DNA from 3 places in the Streptomyces sp. NBC_01431 genome. Region 1 is predicted to be linked to each of the others. Evidence: riboswitches for the same ligand, from Rfam matches in the RefSeq annotation. Region 1 holds a riboswitch; each other region holds the start of a gene.
The links. A riboswitch is a leader RNA that binds a small molecule or an ion and turns the genes downstream of it on or off. The one in region 1 is predicted to bind cyclic di-AMP.
Positions count from the first base shown of each region.

Region 2: linked by a shared signal. The riboswitch ahead of OG522_RS10010 (M23 family metallopeptidase) and the one ahead of OG522_RS17825 (M23 family metallopeptidase) in region 1 are both predicted to bind cyclic di-AMP.
Region 3: linked by a shared signal. The riboswitch ahead of OG522_RS03470 (transglycosylase SLT domain-containing protein) and the one ahead of OG522_RS17825 (M23 family metallopeptidase) in region 1 are both predicted to bind cyclic di-AMP.

Region 1 covers NZ_CP109496.1:3,883,704-3,885,962, reverse strand. The annotation lists gene OG522_RS17830 (PP2C family protein-serine/threonine phosphatase) at 1-758, shown strand, start outside; cyclic di-AMP (ydaO/yuaA leader) riboswitch at 1,011-1,149, shown strand; gene OG522_RS17825 (M23 family metallopeptidase) at 1,161-2,231, shown strand.
Region 2 covers NZ_CP109496.1:2,170,432-2,172,690, reverse strand. The annotation lists gene OG522_RS10015 (M16 family metallopeptidase) at 1-589, shown strand, start outside; cyclic di-AMP (ydaO/yuaA leader) riboswitch at 802-962, shown strand; gene OG522_RS10010 (M23 family metallopeptidase) at 976-1,737, shown strand; gene OG522_RS10005 (GntR family transcriptional regulator) at 1,940-2,259, shown strand, end outside.
Region 3 covers NZ_CP109496.1:706,343-708,601, reverse strand. The annotation lists cyclic di-AMP (ydaO/yuaA leader) riboswitch at 621-815, shown strand; gene OG522_RS03470 (transglycosylase SLT domain-containing protein) at 818-1,630, shown strand; gene OG522_RS03465 (STAS domain-containing protein) at 2,019-2,259, shown strand, end outside.

The DNA.
Region 1 (2,259 bases):
GCGCCGTGCTGCCCACGCCCGCCTCCCGCATCGGCGGCCTCCACGTCGCCGCGCGGTACGAGGCGGCGCAGGCCGACGCCTTCATCGGCGGGGACCTGTTCGCCGTGCAGGACACCCCCCACGGGGTGCGGCTGATCGTCGGGGACGTACGGGGAAAGGGGCTCCAGGCGGTGGAGGCCGTCGCCGTGGTGATCGGCGCCTTCCGCGAGGCTGCCGAACAGGAGTCCTCCCTGGAGGCGGTGGCCCGGCGGCTGGAGCGGGCGCTGGCCCGCGAGGGCACCCGGCGTGACCGGCTCGACGCGTTCGAGGGGTTCACCACCGCGCTGCTCGGCGAGATCCCGCGCGGCGACGGCACCGTACGCCTGGTGAACCGGGGGCACCCCGAGCCGTTGATGCTGCACGCGGACGGGGCCCTTGACGTGCTCGTCCCGGCGGAACCCGCGCTGCCGCTCGGCATGGCGGACCTGGGGGTGTGGCCGGACCGGTCCGACGAACGGTCGTTCCCGGCGGGGTCGACGCTGCTGTTCTATACGGACGGCCTGTCCGAGGCGCGCGACGCCGAAGGCGTCTTCTACGACCCCCGCGCCCGGCTGCTCGGAGCGATCTTCCCCGGTCCGGACGAGGTTCTGGACGCGCTCGTGGACGACGTACGGCGCTACACCGGCGGGGGCACCAACGACGACATGGCGCTGCTCGCGGTGAACCGGCCCATCGAGGGCCAGCCCGACCGGCGCCGCACCGTCAGGATCGTGAAATGAGTGCGGCGAGAGCCGGTCACCGTGGGTGCCCGTGGGGTATCCCTCCGCATAACATTTGACACACCGTCAGGAATGCCGGGTGACGCGAGCCGCGCTGAATCGCCGTCAACTCGCCCGGTTTGACCCGGCTGTGGGTACTAAGTCCAGGCCGCGGCCGTTAACGATCAGTGAGAACGGCTTGGAATCCGGACCGGGTGTCTATTAACGTTCGATAACGCAGCGCGGTCGGCCCAGCCGCCGCAACGGCGGCACCGCGCGCATGCGCCGAATCCCGCAAGGGAACCGGGGAACCACCAACTTGGGGTGAATCGGGCGCCTTCGCGGGCGCTCGTAGGAGACCTTCCTGCTCCGAACCCGTCAGCTAACCCGGTAGGCGAGAAGGAAGGAAAGGAGCGCGCCCTCGTGGCGTCCAACGAGCCTGCCCTCGACACCCCGATTTCTCCCGATTCCCTGTACGGCGATGCGCCGGACCAGAGCGAGACGTGGGAGGAGTGGGACCCGACCGCGGAGTCCATACGCCCGGTACGCGGCCGGCACCGGGTGGCCAAGCAGCGCGGCGGACTCGCACGCAGCTCCACCGTGCTCGGCGTCGGCGTCATCGCCGCGGTCGGCGCGGGCGGCATGGCCACCGCGCAGACCAAGCCGCCGGTCTCCATCTCGCTGCCCGACTCGCTCACCAAGAACCTGCCGGACCTCGGGTCGCTGCCCGGCGTCGGCGAGCTCGTCTCGCACGACGCCCCGAGCACCCCGAAGACCGAGGCGGCGCGGGCCGACCAGAAGATCGCGGCCTCCCCGCTGACCATGACCGGGCTCTCCACCGCCGAGGCCGAGCAGGGCGCCACCGACGCCGGTGAGGCGCTGCGCGCCCGCATCCTCCAGCAGGCCGAGCAGCAGAAGGCGGGCGCCGTGGCCGAGGCCAAGGCCGCCGCCCAGAAGGCCGCCGCGGAAAAGGCGGCCGCGGAGGCCAAGGCCAAGCAGGACGCGGCGGCGGCCAAGGCCGCGGCGGACAAGAAGGCGGCGGCGGAGGCCGCGGCGAAGAAGGCCGAAGAGGAGCGGCTGGCCAAGCTGGCCGCCAGCTACTCGCTGCCGGTCGGCTCGTACACGATCACCTCCACGTTCGGCGAGGCCGGCTCGATGTGGGCCTCGGGCCACCACACCGGCCTCGACTTCGCGGCCCCGACGGGCACGCCGATCAAGGCGGTTCACTCCGGGACGGTCAAGTCGGCGGCCTGGGCTGGTGCGTACGGCTACCGCACGGTGATCACGCTCGACGACGGCAGCGAGCTCTGGTTCTGCCACCAGTCGTCGATCGCGGTCAGCGCGGGGCAGAAGGTGGCGACCGGGGACGTCATCGGGCGGGTCGGCGCGACCGGCAACGTCACGGGGCCGCACCTCCACCTGGAGGTCCACACCCCGGACGGCACGGGCATCGACCCGATGACATGGCTCCAGTCCAAGGGCCTCAATCCCTGATCCGTGCGGGGTTGGGAATCCAAAGGGT
Region 2 (2,259 bases), 1.7 Mb from region 1:
CCAGCTGCTCATCGGCCGCATCGGACCGGACCGCCACGACCGGGTCTGGGCGGCCCAGGTGCTCGGCACGTACTGTCTGGGCGGCACCCTCACCTCCCGGCTCGACCGTGTGCTGCGCGAGGAGAAGGGCTACACCTACGGGGTGCGGGCCTTCGGCCAGGTGCTGCGCTCGGGTCCCGAAGGCGGCGCGGCGATGCTCGCCATCAGCGGCTCGGTGGACACCCCCAACACCGGTCCGGCGCTTGAGGACCTGTGGAAGGTGCTGCGCACGCTGGCCGCGGAGGGTCTGACGGACGACGAGCGCGAGGCCGCCGTGCACAACCTGGTGGGCGTCGCGCCGCTCAAGTACGAGACCGCGGCGGCCGTCGCCGGGACGCTGGCCGACCAGGTCGAGCAGTTCCTGCCGGACGACTACCAGGCGCAGCTGTACGCGATGCTGGCCGCGACCGGCACCGTGGAGGCGACGGCGGCCGTCGTCAGCGCCTTCCCGGCCGACCGGCTGGTCACCGTCCTCGTCGGTGACGCGGCCACGATCGAGGAGCCGGTACGCGCCCTCGGCATCGGTGAAGTGACCGTCGTCGCAGGCTGATTGAGGCACTCGGCAACCGAGCACACAGGAGACCCCGGAGGCGGATGCGCCTCCGGGGTCTCCTGTATCTAGGGGTTTGTCCGGTTTGTTGGGAGGTTGCCCCTCTGTCATGTGGCGTGCGCTACAAAACCCGGTGTCTGTTTGGTGATTGAAAGATGAGCCGTCTAGCGTCAGTCCCGCTGTCCGTCACCACCCGTCGCGCCCGCGGCACCGGACAGTGATCGCCGAGTCCCCGTACGGCGCGAGCCAGGGGAGCCGGGGACCCATTCAGTCCCTGGGGTGAATCGGACGCCTCCGCCCGCGGAGGGGCCCGTAGGAGACCTTCCTGCTCCGAACCCGTCAGCTAACCCGGTAGGCGAGATGGAAGGAAAGGACACCGCCACTCCATGGCGTTCACCCGTGCCACCGGGAAGCATCGCGCGCCCAGCCGTATGACGCGCCGCAGCGCGAACATCGCGGGCATCGCCACCCTCGCCACCGCCGGAGTCGTAGGCACCCTCGCCTCCCCGGCCACCGCCGCCCCGAGCGTCGCCGACACCGGCCTCACCCAGGCCATCGTCATCGGCGACTCCCTCGCCGGCCAGCTCGGCGCCCAGGCCGACGCCCAGAAGCAGGCGGCCGCGAAGGCCAAGGCGAAGGCCGAGGCCGAGGCGGCCGCCAAGCGCAAGGCCGAGGAACGGGCCACGGCGGACCGCGAGGCCAAGGAGCGCGCCGCTCGCGAGGCCGAGCGCAAGCGCCTCAACACCTTCGTCGCTCCCATAGCGAACAGCTACGTGTCCACCGGCTACAAGACCGGCGGATCCCTGTGGTCCTCCGGCGCCCATACCGGCATCGACTTCCACGCGGACAGCGGCACTTCGGTGCACGCGGTGGGTCTCGGCACCGTCGTCGAGGCCGGCTGGGGCGGTGCGTACGGCAACAACATAGTGATCAAGATGAACGACGGCTCGTACACCCAGTACGGCCACCTCTCGGTCATCCAGGTCTCCGTCGGCCAGACGGTCGAGCCGGGCCAGCAGATCGCGCTGTCGGGGAACACCGGCAACACCACGGGCCCGCACCTCCACTTCGAGGCCCGCACCGCCGCGACCTACGGTTCGGACATCGATCCGGTCGCCTACCTCCGCTCGCACGGCGTCTCCGTCTGAGGCGACCCACGCTCACCGAAGGCCCCCGGCATGCCGCCGGGGGCCTTTCGCATTGGCCAAAAGATATCCCTTGGTTTTGGCACGTCACCGGGAATTAACAGAGCCTGGAATAGAGTCGCGTAACAGACATCGGCAGGCGTCGGCAGTCATGGGCCGACGTCTTCCGACCGCGTTTCGCGGGTATCAATGCGGAGGTTCGGCCATGCACATTCCGGCGCATTCGGTATGCACGGCGATCCGCGACGACATCGTCTCGGGCGTCCTGGGGCGGGGCAGCCGGCTCACCGAGGAGGTACTCGCCCGCCGTTACGGCGTCTCGCGCGTCCCGGTGCGCGAAGCCCTGCGCACCCTGGAGTCCGAGGGATTCGTGACCACCCGCAGACATGCCGGTGCCTGGGTGGCCGAGCCCACCGATGTGGAGGCCGCCGACCTCCTCGAACTGCGCGTGCTGCTTGAGCCGTTGGCCGCCGCGCGGGCCGCTTCGCGCCGCTCGGAGGCCCATCTCAAAGTGCTGCGCGGCCT
Region 3 (2,259 bases), 3.2 Mb from region 1:
CACGGTGAACGCCGGACCGGCCACTCGCGGGATCGGCGACCAGAAGGCGCGAATGCCGATATCCAGCAGCTGTCGGCGCCCGGAAGATCAGCGAGAGCGGTCTGCGGGAGGGCCCTGAATTCATGACGGCATTCATGATTTCCGCCGCGCTTTCCTTGATCAAAGCGCCGTCTGTGTGGCCACCGAGTGTGCGGCAGCTCGTGCGGCCCCCGGCGCCGAAATGATCTCCAGCGGTCGGCCGTGCTGCCGGAAGGGGCGGGGGGCCGGGTGGGTGTCTCGGGGGCGCACCTGCACCGAGAGGTGCCTTTTGTCCGAAATTAATGGACTTTAGTACCCCTTGTTCTTGGATCGGTAATGTCGCAATTGGTGCTATTGCCTGCGTGCCGTCGCTTTTGTGTGCAGGGCGTGAAGGACCTCGCTGGGCGAGTGAAGTAAGTCACGTATGGCTCCATCGATGGGCGGGGGATGCGGACGTCACTTTCGTTCCAGCACAAGAGAGTTGAGGGCCGCGGCAGGGGCCGACGAGGGTCGCGGAGTTCCGGGAATCCCTATTCTGGATCATCGGAATTGAATTCCGGCCTTGTTTCCAGTCGGCCCATTCGCTTAAGTTCACCGTCAATCCGGGTGGAACGCCGAATCCTGCCGCCGTCCGGAACCTCCCACACACGTACGGCAGGAGCGGGGGACCCAGGTAAGCCGCCGATCCGGACTTCCGGAACGACTCCGGGGTGAAGTCGCATGCACACACGCACTGCGACCGGACAGCTCCTGTCCGAACCCGACAGCTCACCTCGCAGGCGAAGGAGAGGAATTCACCATGCCTGCAAAGGGCAAGCACCGCCGCCCCAAGTCCAACTCGCTCACCCGGGGCCTCGCGGCCGCGGGTACGGGCGGCGCAGTACTCGCCATGCCGGTGATCGGTGCGACCGCGGCCACCGCTGCGCCCGCAACGGTGCCGACCGGCACCGTCAAGGCCGCCGTGGCGGCCGTCGCGCCCGCCAAGCCGATCACCGCGGTGAAGGCAGCCCCCACGACCTACTCCGTCGTCTCCGGGGACTCCCTGTACAAGATCGCCGACGCGCTCAACGTCAGCGGCGGCTGGAAGCAGCTCTACCAGGACAACCGCGCCGCCATCGGCTCGGACCCGGCTCTGATCCACCCCGGCATCAAGCTCACCATCGGCTCCAAGGCCGCGGCGGCCCCGGCCGACACCTCCCGGGCCACCGCGTCCGGCCGCGCCGACCGCTCCGCGCGGCCGACCACCCTCTCCGTCCAGAACGTCGCCGCCGTGACGAGCGCGCCGAAGTACGCCAACAACCTCGACGGCTGGATCAGGCAGTCGATGGACATCATGGCCCAGCACGGCATCCCGGGCAGCTACAACGGCATCTACCGCAACATCATGCGGGAGTCCTCCGGCAACCCGCTGGCGATCAACAACTGGGACTCCAACGCCGTGGCCGGCACGCCCTCCAAGGGACTCCTCCAGGTCATCCAGCCGACGTTCCAGGCCTTCCACGTGCCGGGTACCTCCCTGGACCTCTACGACCCGGTCGCCAACATCACCGCCGCGTGCAACTACGCCGCCAAGACGTACGGCTCGATCGACAACGTGTTCGGCGCCTACTGACAGGCGTTCGCCGAACGGGGAGGTTTCGGGCCCGGCGCGCCGGTGAACGGGCGCGCCGGGCCTCTGCCTTGTCCGTGACTCAGCGCGTCCGCTTCCGCACCAGAAGACCGTCTTGGCGCCTTGACGAAAAACCCGCGTGGCGGGAGTGGCCCGATGGTTGATGACCGGTGCCCTGCCTGCGAAAACTGCCCTCGTCTCTGCGCGGCCGGAACTCGTGCGGAAGGCGGTGCAACTTTCGTTCACCCCGCAGGGTGAACTGTTCAGAGGGTGCACGTTTCTGCATGCGGGCGTGTTCCTAGGGTGGTAGTGCGTCACCCCGGAACACGGTGACTGCCCGACGACCGTGTACTCCCGTGTTCGCGGGAGTCGTTCCGCCCCGGGAGCCGCCATGGGAACCACCGCTCGGCCATCCGTCTCCGCACCGGTGCCGCTGCCTCCGGGTCTGCTTCCGGCCCCGTGCGGCAACGCCCGTACCCACCTGACACAGGGGTTCACGGTGGTCGAGATCCACGGCACCGTGGACCTGGCCACCGCGCCCGGCGTACAGGTCCATCTCGACGCGGCCACCCACACGCCCGGAGCGCGAGTGATCGTGGACCTGCGGCCGGTGGCCTTCTTCGACTGCGCCG